Gluconacetobacter diazotrophicus PA1 5: one gene and its partner. The protein of the gene in region 2 interacts with the protein of the main gene of each other region in a pairwise test. Links are inferred from orthologs where the notes say so. Each region holds a gene or a part of one and is shown on either strand. Other genes may lie near its edges.

Region 1 (8,333 bases), 3.0 Mb from region 2 along the record:
GCCGGCGGCGGCAGACGCGTGGCGAGCGGCGCGTCCGCGGCATGGCACGCCGTGCCGAGCGCCCCCATGGCAATGAGCGAGATGCCGAGTAGTCCTGACCGTGTCATGGTTTTGGTCCTCTCAGAGCCTGACCGAAAATGTGAGCTGGTGAGCGAGAGCGGCCCGATAGGCCGCGCCCGGCGTGTGTTCCCGAGCACCGGAGCGGAGCGGCCTTGATGGCCGTGAGCACCGGAGCGCAGGAAACGCGCGTCGGATCGCCGCCAGCGCGCATTTTCGGTCAGGCTCTCAGGCCGGGTGGAAGGACAGGGCGACGCCGTTCATGCAGTAGCGCAGGCCCGTAGGCGGCGGGCCGTCGTCGAAAACATGGCCGAGATGGCCGCCGCAGGTGGCGCACAGCACCTCGGTCCGATCCATGCCGAGCGAATGGTCGGCGCGTTCCTGCACGGCATGCGGCAGGGCGCGGTAGAAACTCGGCCAGCCGGTGCCGCTTTCGAATTTGGTGCCGGCGTCGAACGCGGCGGTATCGCACCCGGCGCAGGCGAAGCGGCCAGGTCGATGCTCGCCCAGAAGGGGGCTGGACCACGGCATTTCCGTGCCGGCCCGGCGCAGGACGTCGTATTGCGCGGGCGTCAGCAGGCGGCGCCATTCCGCATCCGAATGCGAGACGGCATAGGGCGGCGCGGCGCGGCCGGGGCGCGCGGCCAGCAGGAACGCGGCCGAGGCAAGGCAGAACTGGCGGCGGGAGGTCATGGAACCGCTCCTTCACGATGACAGGATGTCCGGTTCTTCGGCGTGCCGGGGCCATTGGTTACGAGCGGCGGCGGACTATCTTTTTGCGCAAGCCTGTAACCGTTTGCTGGTGCGGGACGAACGGACCGACATCAGTTCCAGGAGGCCCGCAGATGCCCCGACCTCGCCGCACGCCCGCGCTGGTCATCAGGATCACCCACTGGATCGGCGCGCTGTCGATGCTCGCCATGATCGGCAGCGGGTGGCAGATCTACAATGCCTCGCCCATCCTGCCGTTCACCTTTCCGCCCTGGATGACCCTGGGGGGATGGCTTGCCGGCGGGATCGCCTGGCATTTCGCGGCGATGTGGACGCTGATGGGCGCAGGTGTCATCTACGTGGCGTATGGCGTCGTCTCGGGCCATTTCCGGCGCGACCTGCGACCGCAGGGCGTGCGCGCTATCGGCCGCGACATGGGTCTTGCGCTGCGCTTCCGGCTGTCTCACATGCCCGGTCGGTACAACGCGGTACAGCGGCTGCTCTATACGGGCGTGCTGATCGTGGCCGCCCTGACGGTGGCCTCGGGCCTTTCGATCTGGAAGCCCGTGCAGCTTGGATGGCTGACCTGGCTGTTCGGCGGCTACGACATCGCGCGCCGGGTTCACTTCACGATGATGGCGTTGATCGTCGGGTTCCTGATCGTCCACGTGGTGCTTGCCCTGATCGTGCCGTCGACCCTGTTCGGCATGGTGTTCGGCCGCAGACCAGTGCCGCATGATTCGGAGGCAGCCCGATGAAGCGGCCGGACCTGGATCGCGCGGCCATCGCGCCGGAATTGCGCCGCCTGGAGCGTCGACTGATGCTGAAGGGCATGGTGTCGCTCGGGGGGCTTGCCATGTTGTCGGGCTGCGTGCTGGATGACGAACCTGCGGTCGAACGTGCGCTCGCGCGGGTGATGAACTTTACCGATCGCGCGCAGGCGCTGTTGTTCAGCCGGCATCGCCTGGCGCGCGAGTTCGATGCCTCGCGGATCACGCGTCCTTTCCCGTTCAATGCCTATTACGGGCAGGATGAGGTGCGTACGGTCGATCCGGCGCAATGGCGCCTGGAGGTGTCGGGTCTGGTCACGGACACGCGTCCCTGGTCGCTCGCGCGGTTCCGCGCCTTGCCGCAGAAGCGTCAGATCACGCGTCATATCTGCGTGGAGGGATGGAGCGCGATCGGCTGCTGGTCCGGCGTGCCGCTTTCGGTGTTCCTGCAGCATGTCGGGGCCGATCTGCGGGCGAAATACGTCGATTTTCATTGTTTCGACGATTATTCGACCAGCATCGACATGGCGACGGCCCTGCATCCACAGACCATCATGGTACTGGATTTCGACGATGCCGCGCTGCCGGCGGCCTATGGCGCCCCCATGAAGGTCCGGATCCCGACCAAGCTGGGCTACAAGAATCCGAAATATCTGGCGGCGATCACTGTCACGAACCGCTTTCCCGGCGGCTACTGGGAGGATCAGGGGTATGACTGGTTCGGCGGATCGTAAAATAATTCGCTCTCTGTAACCTTCGGACCCGTACGGGCGAAGAACAAAACAGTGGGACGGAAATGTCCGTCTCCATGCAGATTTTTTCAATCAGGGAGCAAGCTTCATGTCCATTCGTCATCTCATGGTCGCCGCCGCAATATGGTCCAATATCGCCGTCGTCGGTACGGCAGTCGCGCAGGACAGCATGTCGCGCGATGCGATGGCGCATGACGGCATGGCCAGGAATGCCATGTCGCATGACAAAATGGCACCGAATGCCATGTCCCAAGACGCCATGCGGAAACATGCGGACACGACCCGCCACGGCATGGAGAAGAATGCGATGTCCGGAGAGTCGATGAGCCATGACGGCATGATGATGGCGCCGTCGCATGAAAACGGCATGTCCAGGCCCAACTGACAGGCTGGCGCGTTTTCCCGGTTGGCGGGCGGGCGCGGGAGAACCTCGTTTCCTGCACGCTACCGATTCTTTCGAAGTATTTACTCCATCTCGACCGCAGTATAGGGTGAATACCCGGCGGGAAAGGGCTGTCAGGAGAAAAGCTTCCGCACCGCGCGATGAAAAAAAATCGTTCGGCGTCAGTTTTTTTTCTCGATCATCGCCTGCCTCGGGTCGGAGGCAGGCTGCTTATGCCTGGGGATGGAGTGTACTGATGCGACGGATGCTGTTTTCGCTTCTGCTCGTGGCGCCCGTCATGGCGCTGGCGGCGCCGCCGCCCGCTGCGGTGACCACCGATCCGCCCGTCGATCACGCGCATCCGGCGGCGATGACCGCCTTCGTCATCCCGTCGGGGGACGGCGCGCTGAATGCGGTGATGTACAGCGCGGCCGGTGCGCGGTCGCATCCGACCTTGCTGCTGCTCCATGGCTTTCCCGGCAACGAGCAGAATCTGGACCTGGCGCAGGCGGCGCGGCGTGCGGGGTGGAATGTTCTGACGTTCCATTATCGGGGGTCCTGGGACAGTCCCGGCCGCTTTTCCTTTGACCATTGCGTGCAGGATGCCGCCAGCGCGCTGGCGTATCTGCGCCGGCCGCAGGTGATCGCGCAATTCGCCATCGACCCGTCGCGGATAGCCGTCGCCGGGCACAGTCTGGGCGGGATCGTCGCCGCGCGGACCGCTGCGGACGATCCGCGTGTTATCGGCGCCTTCCTGATCGATCCGGCCGATTTTGCCGCGATCGGCCGCGGCTTTTCCGACCCCAAAAAGCGCGAGGCGTTCCTGGTCGGTGAAGTGCGCGGGGACCTGCCGCCGCTGACGGGCACCAGCGCGGACCAGATCATGGCCGAGGTGGCGCATGCCGGTCCGTCGCTGGATCTGGTCGCGACTATGCCGGCGCTGTCCGGGCGGCCCCTGGCGCTGATCGGCACGACGCGCGGGATCGGCTTCATGTCCGCCGCCGCCGCCCGGGCCGCGCGGCAGGATGGTGCGACACATCTGGAAGCCCGGACGCTGGATACCGACCACAGCTTTTCCGATGCGCGGATTGCCCTGGCCGGCCTGCTGGTGACATGGTTGGGGCAGTTCCAGAAATGACATCCAGGGGCGCTGTGTCGGGTACCGAAGTCTTCTCGCGTTTTCGTCTTCCGAAAAAAACGGGACCTGTCGCGGCGCTGGCCGCAACGCTGGCGGTCTGCGCGCCCGGCCTGTCGCGGGCCGCGCCCGACAGCGCCGCCGGTCTGGTGGCGGACATGCATGCCGGGCGGCTGGCGCCCGATGACCTGGTGCGCCGCTACAGCGCGCGTATCGCGCAGGTCGATGCGGGGCCCGGCGGGCTGCATGCGATCCTGGCGTTGAACCCCGATGCGGCGCAGCAGGCCGCCGCGCTGGCGCGGATGCGGCGGGTGCCGGGGCCGCTTTACGGCCTGCCGATCGTGGTGAAGGACAATATCGAAACGCGGGACGACCTGCCGACCACGGCGGGGTCGCTGGCGCTGGCGGGCAATGTCTCGCATCGCGATGCGCCGGTGATTGCGCTGCTGCGCGCGGCGGGGGCGATCGTGCTGGGCAAGGCCAATCTGTCGGAATGGGCCAATTTCCGCTCGGCCCACGCCAGCAGCGGATGGAGTGCGGTGGGGGGCCTGACGCACAATCCCCATGACCGGGCGCGGACCGCATGCGGGTCCAGCGCGGGCAGCGCCGTCGCGGTGGCGGCCGGGCTGGCCCCTGCCGCGATCGGCACGGAAACCGACGGGTCCATCACATGCCCGGCCTCGGTCAACGGGATCGTGGGGCTGAAGCCCACCGTCGGGCTGGTGTCGCGCAGCGGGATCGTGCCGATTTCCGCCAGCCAGGACACGGCGGGGCCGCTGACGCGCACGGTGCGCGACGCCGCCCTGCTGCTGGGCGTCATCGCGGGATCGGACCCGGACGATCCGGCGACGGCGGCGGCCGACCGGCATCATGCGGACTATCTGGCCGGCCTGCGGCCCGACGCGCTGCGGGGCCGGCGCATCGGGGTGATACGCTTCGCCCAGGGCGGCAATCCGGACGTGCGGGTGCTGTTCGAGGCGGCGCTGGCGCGGCTGCGCGACGGGGGCGCGATCCTGGTCGATATTCCCGCCTTCGATTCCTCCGCGATCGACGGGCCGGAACTGACCGTCCTGCTGTCCGAATTTCGCGCCGGGCTGAACGCCTATCTGGCCCATACCCCGGCGGCGGTGACGGTGCGTGACCTGCCGGCGCTGATCGCGTTCAACCGCGCGCATGCCGATCGGGAAATGCCCTGGTTCGGGCAGGATCTGTTCGAACGGGCGCAGGACGCGCCGGCATTGTCCGACCCCGCCTATACGACCGCGCGCGACACGGCGCGGCGGCTGGCGGGGGCGCAGGGGATCGATGCGATGCTGGCGCATGATCATCTGGACGCGCTGGTCGCGCCCACGATCGGGCCGGCCTGGATGACCGACCCGGTGCTGGGCGACCGCCCCGGGGATGGGACGGGGGCCGGGTCGCTGGCGGCGGTCGCGGGCTATCCGCACCTCAGCGTGCCGATGGGGCAGGTGCGGGGGCTGCCGGTCGGACTGTCCTTCATCGGTCCCGCGTGGTCCGAGGCCACGCTGCTGGCCCTGGGCTACGGGTTCGAACAGGCTTCGGCCCCGGTGCAGGCCACGGCACAGGCCGGCGACCGGTGATCCGGGCGGCCCGTCCGGTCACGATTCGGCGGGTAGGTCCTCGACATCGATGCACCAGCCGGCCTTGGATGCGGTGAAGATCTGCCGGCGCGGCGTCAGGCCCGGGTCGCAATCCAGCGTGCCGGCCGGAACGATCATCAGCCGTCCGTTGCGGGTCGCATGCGGGACCGGCGTGCCGCAGACGCGGCAGGTCGCGGTGGCGAAGCTGGCGGCCGTCGGCAGGTCCCAGCGCGCGACGCCGTCCGGCTGCCCCGTGGTCGCGTGCCCGCCCGTGGTCGAATGCCCGGAGGTCCAGGTCAGGTCGGCGGGCCGGGCGATCAGGTTGGCGGCGAAGGACGACCCCGTCGTCTTGCGGCAGCGGCCGCAATGGCACAGCACGAAATCCAGCGGCGCCCCGTCGATGCGATAGGTCACGGCGCCGCACAGGCAACTGCCGTTCAGCGTGGGTGGGTTTTCCGTCATGAGGCCCGTTCCCCTTGTCGCTCCCTACTGGATCGTGACGTGGAAGGTGGTGGTCCAGGCGCGGCCGCGCGGGAAGATGACCTGGATCGTGGCCTCGTCCGGGCCGATGGCGCCGGGGGCGGGGGTATAGACGGCCTGGACGCCCGGTCGGGGTTCGGTGTTGCAGGCCCGGCGCTGGTTGCCGGCCGGATAGTCGGAATAGAACGACCCCTGCGCAATGCTGACGGTGCCGTGGGCGGGCGGCGACAGCAGCCGCACGGTGGGATAGCCGGCGAGCGAACAATCCGGATTCAGCGAGAACCAGTTGCCCAGCAGGCCGGGGTGCCCGGCCGCGACCGTGAAGTCGCGGACATAGTGGGCATTGTTGGCCAGACCATGAGAGCGGGCGCCGTCCTGTTCGCTACCTGTATCCGCGCAGCCGGCGAGCAGGACGCACCCTGCGAGGAGAATGGGCAGGGCAGGCTTCATTCCGGATCTCCATCTCTGCTGCATCGGCAGACCGTGCCACGGACCGGCGGCGAGGTCAGCGGGGTAAGCGCGATTTTAAGATTATGCCTTTCCGCGCCGTATCAGTTCGTACAGGGCGACGGCGGCGGCGTTGGAGACGTTCAGGCTTTCCATGTCGCCGGGCATCGCCAGTCCGGCGATTTCGTCGCAATGCTCGCGGGTCAGGCGGCGCAACCCGTCGCCCTCGGCCCCCAGGACCAGCGCCACACGCCGCTGGCCGAAACTGGTGCCGTCCAGTATTCCGCCGCCGGCATCCAGCCCCACGACCCAGAAATCCAGGCTCTTCAGCGCGTCCAGCGTGCGGGCCAGGTTCACCACCGCACCCAGCGGCACGATTTCCAGCGCCCCCGACGCGGCCTTGGCCAGGGCACCGGTCTCGTCCGGCGCGTTGCGTTCCATCACCACCACGGCGGCGGCGCCGAAGGCGGCGGCGGAGCGCAGGATGGCGCCGACATTGCGCGGATCGGTCACCTGGTCCAGCAGCAGAAGGGGGCCGGGCCGCCCGGTCACGTCCTCGATCGCCAGCGACGGCAGCGCATCGGCCAGGACCGCGATTCCCTGGTGAACGGCGTCGCGCCCGCACAGCGATTCCAGCCGGGCGCGATCGGTGCGGTGGGGCTGCATCGGCAGGGGAGCATTCAGGCGCTCGCGCAGCGCGGCCTCGCCGTCCTCGGTCGCCAGGATCTGGCGGATGCGGCGTTCCGGGTTGCCCAGCGCCGCCAGCGCGGGATGCAGCCCGTACAGCCAGTAGGTGCCACGCGGGGGGCCGCCGCGTGCCGCGCCGCCGCCGCGCCGCCCCTGGCGGCCCGGGGCCGCGCCCGGGGATGTACCCGAGGCCGGGGGCGAAGCCCGGGTCGTGGGGGCCTTCTTGTTTCCGCCCGACCGGGCGAACGCGGGGTGGATCGTGCGTCGGGACAACGCGGGGGGCGGGTGCGCATGGCCCCGATATAGGCCGAACCACCGCCCCCGTCACGCCGTTGCGACACGATATGGAGACAGGGCATTGACATGCCCCGCGGATAGCCTTAACCACCCTTCCCACACGGAGGGGTGCCCGAGTGGCTAAAGGGGGCGGACTGTAAATCCGCTGGCGTGCGCCTACGTTGGTTCGAATCCAACCCCCTCCACCATCTCAATTAAAAACACGCTGTAAAATCAGAATATTAGGCTAGAGGTCGGAAATTTACCCCTCTTGCTACCCCTCTTAGAAACGGGGCTTGCCAGGGACGGCCACGGACGCCTGCGGACAATCGTCAGGCTGCGACCTTTCCCAGGCACCGATAGACGGACGTCCGCCCGATCCCCAGCCGCTTGGCGATCTCGGTGGGGCTGACCCCCTCCGCTGCCAGCTTCTGGACCTCTTCGGCCTGTGCCCGCGCGGTGGGTTTCCGCCCCAGATAGCGCCCTTCCGCCTTGGCCTTGGCGATCCCTTCCCGTTGCCGCTCCAGCATCAGGTCACGCTCGAACTCGGCGACCGCCGCGAGCATCGACAGCATCAGCTTGCTGGTCGGGCTGCTGGTATCCAGCGTCTGGCCGCCCATCGACAGAATGACCAGTTCGCACCCCTTGGCCTTGATGCGCTCCACGAACGCCAGCAGGTCGGCCGTTGATCGCGCCAGGCGGTCCGGCTTGCACACCACCAGCGCGTCACCCCGGCGCAGATAGTCGATGGCCGCTTCCAGTTCCGGCCTGACGGTGAGGGTGCCCGACACCTGCTCCGAGAACAGCCAGTCGCAACCGAATGCTTCAAGGTCCCTCCGCTGGGCGGCCAGCCCTGCCTCCTGATCCGTCGTGCTGGTTCGCGCGTATCCGATCCGCATGGGTTGTTCCTTCGGCGATCTGTTCCAAAACATCAAACGGTATTTTATTGGAACACAAATCTGTTCCGCTTCGAATGTTCCGCTGGGGCAAGCCCTATTGGAACAGAGGCAAACGCATACGAACGGGGACGGATTG
Region 2 (8,367 bases):
GCCTCGCACGGCGGGACCGACAGGAAGGCCAGTTCCCGGTCCAGGGACGCGTCGGGCAGCGTTACCCAACTCCCCAGCCGGCTTCTGCAGGCGGATCGCCATTTCCGCCGCCGCCGCCTTGGTGAAGGTCAGGCACTGGATTGCGCGCCGGGTCCGCCCCCGCAAGCAGGTCCCCCGCCCCGTCCCCCCTCGCGTGGGCGCGGGGCGCGGCAGCATCAGCCGCAGCAGCCGGTCGATCAGCAGCTTGGTCTTGCCGCTGCCCGCCGAGGCCGAGACGAAGACCGACGCCCCCGGGTCCGAGGCCTCGCCCTGCCTGGCGTTGGCCAGGCCGATCGCATCCAGCGGGTTCATGATCCGGCCTCGTCGCGCGCGGCACTCCATTCCGCGACCCGGGCTAGGCGGGCGTAATCGGCGAAGCGCGGCCCTTCCTCCGGGTGGGGGTGCGACAGGTAGGGCTGGGCGGGATCGTCATACATCGCGATCAGCCCGCGCAGATTGTCCCAGGACGCGGCGATCAGGTCGTCCAGTTCCTGGCCGGTCGCCACCGGCAGGTCCTCGCCGGCTTCCGGGCCGCCGGTCAGCCGCCAGTAGAGCAGTTCCCGCGCCCGCCCGGCCAGTTCGGCCCCGAAGGCGCCGCGTTCGGCCATCGCGGCCTCCAGCACCAGTTGCGAGGACCAGCCGGCGAAGACGCTCTTGCGGCGCGGCAGGGTGCCGGTCTTGTAGTCGATCAGGGTCAGGCCCCCGTCCCCGTTGCGGTCGATCCGGTCCGCGCGGCCGCGCAGGACGAACGGGCCGCCGGGCAGGCCGGACAGTTCCACCGTTCCCGACCGTTCGGTCCGGGTCACGACGGCACCGGCCTGGCCCGAGGCACGGGCGGCCTCGGCCTGGACCACCCAGGCCGCGATCCGCGCCAGGCGCGGCGCCCACCAGGCGGCCAGCGCCGGACGCAGGCGGGCGGCCGCCAGTTCCTCGGCGAAGGTCGCGCGCAACCCGGCCTCGCCCGCCGCCGATCGCCTCTCGACCGGCTGGCGGAACCAGCGGTCCAGCGCCGCATGGACGATCGTGCCGTAGTCGGCGGCGTCCGCCGGTTCCTCGATCTCCTTCAGCCGGCGCAGGCCCAGGATATGGCGCGCATGGATGGCATAGGGGTCGCGCATCCAGGTTTCGATCTCGGTGATGGTCAGGGCGCGCGGCCGGGCGGCCAGGGGCGGGCGGGGCCGTGGCGGGGCGACCGGGCGGGGCGCATCCACCGGCCGGTCCAGCCGCGACAGCCAGGACAGGGCCGGGTGCGCGGCCAGCGCCTGGTCCCGTCCCGCCAGGAAGGCATCCAGCCGCACCAGCCAGCGCGCGGGCACGGTGGGCGCGCCGTCGCGCCGGCCGGGGACCGACAGCACGACCCGCGGGGCGGCGCAGGCGCAGGCGACGAAATCATGCGCCGCCTGCCCGATCGCGCGTTCCGGCGAGGGCAGACCCACGCGGGCACGCATCGGACGGCTCATCCACGGGCCGGGATCGGTCGCGGGGGGCCATACGGTTTCGACCAGCGCACCCAGCACCATCGTCTCGACAGCCTGCAGCCGGGCTTCCATCAGGCCCCAGATGAAGATGCGCGGATGCAGCGCCGTGGCGTCCCGTCCGCGCAGGCCGCGCCGCGAACGCACGGTCTGGCCAGCCATCGAGGCCGCCAGCAGGCCATCCAGGATCGTCGCCCCCTGCGCCGGCAGCACGTCGCAGAACGCGATCAGCGCGGCCAGGTGCTGGCCCAGCGCGTTGCCGTCCTCGCCCGCCCACAGGCGGTCCGCCCCGGCCCGGTCGTCGGTGGTGGCCAGTGCCTCGGCGGCTTCGACCAGGCCGGCCAGCAGGTCGGCGACCGGCCCCGGGGCCGGCGCCGCGACCAGGGTCAGCAGCGGCGCCAGGCATCGTTCTACCCGGTCGACGAACCCGGCCAGGTCCTCGGGCGCGTCGGGCCGGTCGGCCAGTGCGCCATGCGCGTCGTCGCGCGCCACGGCCAGGCGATCGCGCAGCCCGTCGATTCCGGGCCGAGGCGCCGGTCCGCGCAGCAGCGCGCGTTCCAGCAGGCGGGCCGAGGCACGGCAGGCCCCGGGCGACAGGCCGCAGGCCGCCAGCGGATGTTTCAGCAGCGACAGCAGGGCGACGGGCGACAATCCGCCGGTCGCGGCCTGCACCACCAGGCGCAGGAAGATCGCGGGCGGGGTGGCCCCCAGCGGTTCGCCGGCGCTGTCGTCCGCCACCACGCCCCAGCGCGCCAGTTCCACCGCGACCCGGCCGGCCAGGCCCCGGTCGGGCGTCACCAGGGCGGCGCGATGCCCCGGTTCCGCGATCGCCTGGCGCAGCAGCAGCGCGATGGCCGCCGCTTCCTCCTGCTGGTCGGCGGCGCGCAGGACCGACAGTCCGTCCATCGCGACCGGCGTGGTGTCCCGCAGCCATTCGCCCAATGCCGCCGCCGGCAGCAGGGCACGGGCCAGTACCGCGCCCCGGTCCACCGGGCAGGCGGCACCCGCGTCACCCGAACCTGCGTCACCGGACGGATCGCCCCATTGCGCCAGGTCGGCGCGGTTCCGGCCCACGCCCGCCAACAGCCGGGCGATGCCGGCCTGCGGGTGGCCGTCCGGCAGAGCGGTCCACGTCGCCTCGTCCAGCGAGAGATCGACACCGGGCAGCACCAGCCGCCCGCCCGGCATAGCCAGCACCGCGTCCAGCACGGCCAGGACCGACGGCATGGCGTCGGTGAAGCCCACGGCCCACAGCCGCTCGCCGCCCGGCAGGGGAGAGGCGTGCCACCGCCGGGCCTGGGCGTGCAGCAGGGCGACCTGCCGGGCGGCGGGATTCATGACCCCCTCCTCGGCCAGCCAGGCGGGCCAGATCCCGGTCACGATCGACAGGAAACGCAGGGTCAGGTGCCAATGTTCGGCGAAATCGCCCTCGGCCGCCGCCGGCAGGCGCTCCGCCAGATCGCATTCCGCCCATTCGGCATCGTCCATCAGGTCCGCCAGGGCCTGGGCCAGCGGCCAGGCCTGGTCGATGGTGCGGACATCGCCGAAGGCATCGCCGGCCTGCAGGATCAGACGCGTCAACGTCGCCAGCCGGCGCAGCGGTTCGACGGCGGGCGGCAGGTCCAGCGCCTCCTGCCCCGACAGGGCCAGGGCGGATTCGTCCAGGCTGCCGATGGGGGCGATGCGCGGCAGCAGCATGGGCCGGCCATCGGCATGGCGCAGGAAGGCCTCGGTCAAGGCGCGGGCGGCGCGGCGGCTGGGCAGCAGAATCAGCCCGTCGCCGCTGCGCTGCGGATCGTCCGCGATTTCGGCCATCCACCGGGTCGCGACCGCGTCCAGGAAAGGCACATGCGGCGGGATGGTGACGACATCGCTCATACGACGACGTCCTGGTCCGTTCCGTAGGGATCGCGTGCCATCCGCAGGGCGCGCGTCGCGGCGGGCAGGTCCTCGGGCCGCGACAGGTGGCACCAGACGGAATCATGCACGATGCCGTACAGCCGTCCGCGCGCGATCGCCGCGTCCCACAGCAGGTTCAGGCTGAACGCCCCGGACGGGGCCGCGGCGAACAGCGCCGGGCCGGCGATCTGCACGCCGGTGAAGACATAGGGCGTCACCGCCCCCGATGCCGGACGATGCAACAGGCCGCCGGACTCCAGCACGAAATCGCCCCGCCCGACCTCGCCCACCGCCAGGCTGGTCCGTGCCAGCAGCAACAGTGCATCCATGCGCGCGGGATCGAACGCATCCGCCAGCCGGCGCAGGGCGGGAACCGGACCGTTCAGCCAGATCGAATCGCCGTTCAGCAGGAAGAACGGGCCGTCCCCCAGCGCGCCGTCGCGCAGGGCCGCGCCGGCGCTGCCGCCGGTTTCAATCAGCGCATCCTCGCGCCGGAGGGTGACGCGCGGTCCCTGCCCGGTTCCGGCGCGCGCCTGCATGGACTCCGCTACCCGGTCGGCCTGCCAGCAGGCATTCACCACCGCCTCGGCCACGCCGGCCGCCTCCAGCCGGTCCAGCACATGGTCCAGGACGCTGCGCCCGTCCACCGTCAGCAGAGGCTTGGCCGTCCGGTCGGTCAGCGGGCGCATCCGCCCGCCCAGCCCGGCGGCGAACATCATGGCCCGGGCCGGCATCGGAATGCTCATGGCGCCGGCACCGGCCGGTCGGCCCAGCCCGTGAGGCACGCGCGGCGCGCGCCGTCCTCCAGCACCTCCAGGTCGATCCGCAGGGCGTCGGCGGGCGCCAGCGCGCCCAGCCGGTCGGGCCATTCGACCAGCACGATCCCCTCGCACGCATCGTCCCAGCCCAGTTCGTGCACGGCGTCGGGCCCGGACAGGCGCCACAGGTCGAAATGCGCGATCGGGCCCCGTGGCGTGTCATAGACCTGGACCAGCGTGTAGGAGGGGCTGGGCACCTCCATGTCCGGATCCGCGCAGGCGGCGCGCAGGAAGGCGCGGGAAAACACGCTCTTGCCCGCGCCCAGCACGCCGGACAGCAGGATCGCGTCGCCCGGTGTCGCGACGGACGCGATACGCCGCGCCAGGTCCTCGGTCGCCTCCTGTGTGGGCAGCATGACGGATTGGGCTTCCATGCCCGCATTGTGCCCGCCGGCCCGGCGGGCGCACAAGACCTCGTTCCGCGCAGACGGCGACTTGCACTCCGCCCGGCGAGGCCGCACAACCCATGCCATTCATCGCAGCAGCGTGGAAAGACGGATCTGGACCCATGACGGACGCCCCTACCCTGACGACGGATGTCGCCATCATCGGCGCCGGCCCCGCCGGCCTGTTCGCCGCGTTCGAATGCGGCATGCTGAAGCTGGACAGCCTGCTGATCGACGCGCTGGACTGCGTGGGGGGGCAATGCGCCGCGCTGTATCCGGAAAAGCCGATCTATGACATCCCGGGCCATCCCGCGATCGCCGGCGCCGCGCTGATCGAGGGACTGGAACAGCAGATCGCGCCGTTCGACGTACCGCGCCTGCTGGGCCGGCGGGTGGAGCGGCTGAGCGGCCATCGCGGCGCCTTCACGCTAGGCACCGACCGGGGCGAGACGATTCACGCCCGCGCCGTCATCATCGCCGCCGGGGCCGGCGCCTTCGGGCCCAACCGGCCGCCGCTGGCCGGGCTGGACGGGTTCGAGGCCACGGGGGCGGTGCAGTATTACGTCCGCCGCCGCGCGGATTTCGCGGGCACGCGCATCGTGATCGCGGGCGGTGGCGATTCCGCCATAGACTGGGCCCTGGCGCTGAAGGACGAGGCCGAGAAGATCTGGCTGGTCCATCGCCGCGACCGCTTTCGCGCCGCCCCCGAAAGCCTGCGCCAGCTGGACGAGGCCGTGGCCGCCGGCCGGATCGAGAAGATCGTGCCCTATCAGCTTCATGGCCTGCGCGGCACGGACGGCGCGCTGGAAGGGGTCGAGGTCGCGACGCTGGACGGCGACACCCGCATCCTGCCCGCCGACCGCCTGCTGCCGTTCTTCGGCCTGTCCACCGACCTGGGCCCCATCGCGCACTGGGGGATGGATTCGATCCGCAGCACGATCCCCGTCGTGCCTTCGAGCTGCGAAACCACCCTGCCCGGGGTGTTCGCGGTCGGCGACGTCGCGGCCTATCCCGGCAAGCTGAAGCTGATCCTGCAAGGCTTCAGCGAGGGCGCGATGGCGGCCCATGCCATCCACCCGATCGTGCGCCCCGACACGGCGCTGCATTTCGAATATTCCACCAGCAAGGGCGTACCCGATCGGATCTAGCATCGTTCCTGTCTCTGTTACGCCACACTGTTGCTGTCGGGTGAATTTGTTATATCATCGCTGACCCCCATCCGGAGTCCGCGATGCGTTCCAGCCCGCGCCAGACGATGCCGTACCGGCGGTCCTGCCCGCCATGCTGACCGCGGACCCGATGCCCGCCGCCCCTTCGGCCTGGACGGGGGGCATCCTGACGATCGATCTGGACGCGGTCGCCGCCAATTACCGCATCCTGCGCGACCGGGTCGGTCCCCGCACGATATGCGGCGCGGCGGTCAAGGCCGATGCGTACGGGCTGGGCGCGGCCCGCATCGTGCCCGTCCTGGCGGAAGCCGGGTGCCATACCTTCTTCGTCGCGCACCTGGCCGAGGGGGCTGCCATCCGGCCCCTGCTGGGCACGGATGCCACGATTTTCGTCCTGAACGGCGCCATGCCGGGCACCGAAGCCGCGTTGCACGAACACGGACTGGTGCCGGTGCTGAACAGCCTGGAACAGATCGCGCGCTGGCGCGACCTGGCCCGGCAGGCCGGCAGGGACCTGCCTGCCGCGCTGCAGGTCGATAGCGGCATGTCACGCTTCGGCCTGTCGGACGCGGATGTGGATGCCCTGGCGGCGCGGGACGGTTCCCTGGCCGGGATCACGCCGCTGCTGGTCATGAGCCACCTGGCCTGCGCCGACGAACCCGCCCACCCCGCCAACCACGCGCAGCGCGCGGCCTTCCTGCGCCTGCGGGCCAGGCTGCCGGCGGCGCCCGCCAGCCTGGCCGCGTCGTCCGGCCTGTTCATGGGCAGCGACTGGCATTTCGACATGGTGCGCCCGGGCGCCGCGCTGTACGGCATCAATCCCACGCCGGGCTGGCCGAATCCGATGCAGCCGGTGGTCCGCCTGCAGGCGCGCATCGTGCAGACGCGCTGGATCGGCCCCGGGACGGCAGTCGGATACGGCGCAGCCTTCATCGCCGACCGGCCCAGCCGGATCGCGACGCTGGCGGTGGGGTACGGCGACGGATTTCCCCGCGCCGCGGGCGGCCACGGCCATGCGGTCCTGCCCGAACGGCCGGCGGCGAAGCTGCCGATCATCGGCCGGATTTCCATGGATTGCCTGGCGGTGGACGTAACCGACATCAGCGACGCCCCCCTGGACGCCGGCACGGCGCTGGACCTGATCGGTCCGCATCATTCCATCGATTCCGCCGCCGCTGCCGCCGGAACCATCGGCTACGAACTGCTGACGGGGCTGGGCGCACGGTATCATCGTCTCTATCGCGACGACCGGTCGCGGAAAGGATGCAACGGGTGAAGGTCATCGTTCTGGGGGCCGGGGTCATCGGTGTCACCTCGGCCTGGTATCTGGCGAAACTGGGCCATGAGGTCGAAGTGGTCGACCGGCAGCCCGCGGCGGCGATGGAAACCTCCTTCGCCAATGCCGGCCAGGTCTCACCCGGCTATTCCACGCCCTGGGCCATGCCCGGCCTGCCGCGCAAGGCGCTGGGCTGGATGCTGCAGAAGCACAGCCCGCTGGTCATCCGCGCGCGCATCGATTTCGCGATGTTCCGCTGGATGACGCAATTGCTGACGAACTGCACCGAGCACGCCTACGACGTCAACAAGGCGCGGATGCTGCGGATCGCGGAATACAGCCGCGACTGCCTGACGGCGCTGCGCGAGGAAACCGGCATCACCTATGACGACCGCCAGCGCGGCCTGATCCAGCTTTTCCGCACCGACGCGCAGCTGGAGCACGCGCATGAGGACATGCGCCTGCTGGCCGAAAGCGAGGTACCGCACGAACTGCTGGACGTGGCGGCCATCGTCAGGCGCGAACCCGGCCTGGCCCACGCGCAGCATCTGCTGAAGGGGGGGCTGTTCCTGCCGGGCGATGAATCGGGCGACGCGCATATGTTCACCCAGCGCCTGGCGCAGAAGGCCGAAGAACTGGGCGTCACCTTCCACTACGAGACGGGCATCGAGGGGCTGGATGCCAGCGCGTCCGAGATCCTGGGCGTCCGCACGTCCACCGGCCGGATGACGGGCGATGCATACGTCGTGGCGCTGGGCAGCTATTCGCCGCTGCTGCTGCGGCCGATGGGAATCCGGTTGCCGGTCTATCCGGTCAAGGGCTATTCCCTGACCGTGCCCCTGACCGACCCGGATCGGGCCCCCGTCTCGACCGTGAATGACGAGACGTACAAGGTCGCCATGACCCGGCTGGGCGACCGTATCCGCATCGGCGGCACCGCGGAACTGACGGGATACGATCTGCGGCTGAGCCCCGACCGGCGCGAAACGCTGGAACTCTCCTTTTCGGACCTGTTCGGCGGCGGCGACCTGGGCCGCGCCACCTACTGGACCGGCTTGCGCCCCAATACGCCGGACGGCACCCCGGTGGTCGGCCCGTCGGGACGCTTCCGCAATCTGTGGCTGAATACGGGCCACGGCACCCTGGGCTGGACCATGGCCTGCGGGTCCGGACACATGCTGGCCGACCTGATCGCCGGCCGGCGGCCGAACATTCCACACCTGGACCTGTCGATCGACCGCTACGCTTCCTGAAGGATCGCGATCCGCGCCGGTCGCCCCCTGCCCGCCCCAAGGCAGGGGGCTG

Evidence for each region.
Region 1: the proteins of tsaE (region 2) and GDI_RS17100 interact in binary tests that used the Escherichia coli proteins (3 or more experiments, as listed by UniProt). The link is inferred for Gluconacetobacter diazotrophicus PA1 5 from one-to-one orthologs.

What each region holds. Positions count from the first base shown.
Region 1 is NC_010125.1:3,694,812-3,703,144, reverse strand. What follows is about bases 5,358-8,267. They hold GDI_RS17100 (TrmH family RNA methyltransferase), read right to left. Parts: upstream 7,296-8,267; coding sequence 6,420-7,295; downstream 5,358-6,419. Other genes in these bases: GDI_RS17090 (recombinase family protein), read right to left, coding at 7,631-8,197; GDI_RS17105 (Ig-like domain-containing protein), read right to left, coding at 5,895-6,338; GDI_RS17110 (GFA family protein), read right to left, coding at 5,427-5,870; GDI_RS17115 (amidase), read left to right, coding at 5,358-5,408. Also shown: peptide-methionine (S)-S-oxide reductase MsrA, read right to left, coding at 1-107; peptide-methionine (R)-S-oxide reductase MsrB, read right to left, coding at 286-750; GDI_RS17135 (cytochrome b/b6 domain-containing protein), read left to right, coding at 903-1,526; GDI_RS17130 (molybdopterin-dependent oxidoreductase), read left to right, coding at 1,523-2,272; GDI_RS17125 (pentapeptide MXKDX repeat protein), read left to right, coding at 2,379-2,675; GDI_RS17120 (alpha/beta hydrolase family protein), read left to right, coding at 2,929-3,810; more of GDI_RS17115, read left to right, coding at 3,807-5,357. UniProt on the Escherichia coli protein: Specifically methylates the ribose of guanosine 2251 in 23S rRNA.
Region 2 is NC_010125.1:720,462-728,828, reverse strand. Bases 2,872-5,815 are described here. They hold tsaE (tRNA (adenosine(37)-N6)-threonylcarbamoyltransferase complex ATPase subunit type 1 TsaE), read right to left. Parts: upstream 4,588-5,815; coding sequence 4,156-4,587; downstream 2,872-4,155. Other genes in these bases: GDI_RS03385 (NAD(P)/FAD-dependent oxidoreductase), read left to right, coding at 4,740-5,765; GDI_RS03395 (nucleotidyltransferase family protein), read right to left, coding at 3,389-4,159; addB (double-strand break repair protein AddB), read right to left, coding at 2,872-3,392. Also shown: double-strand break repair helicase AddA, read right to left, coding at 1-351; more of addB, read right to left, coding at 348-2,871; alr (alanine racemase), read left to right, coding at 5,899-7,062; GDI_RS03375 (D-amino acid dehydrogenase), read left to right, coding at 7,059-8,315. UniProt on the Escherichia coli protein: Required for the formation of a threonylcarbamoyl group on adenosine at position 37 (t(6)A37) in tRNAs that read codons beginning with adenine.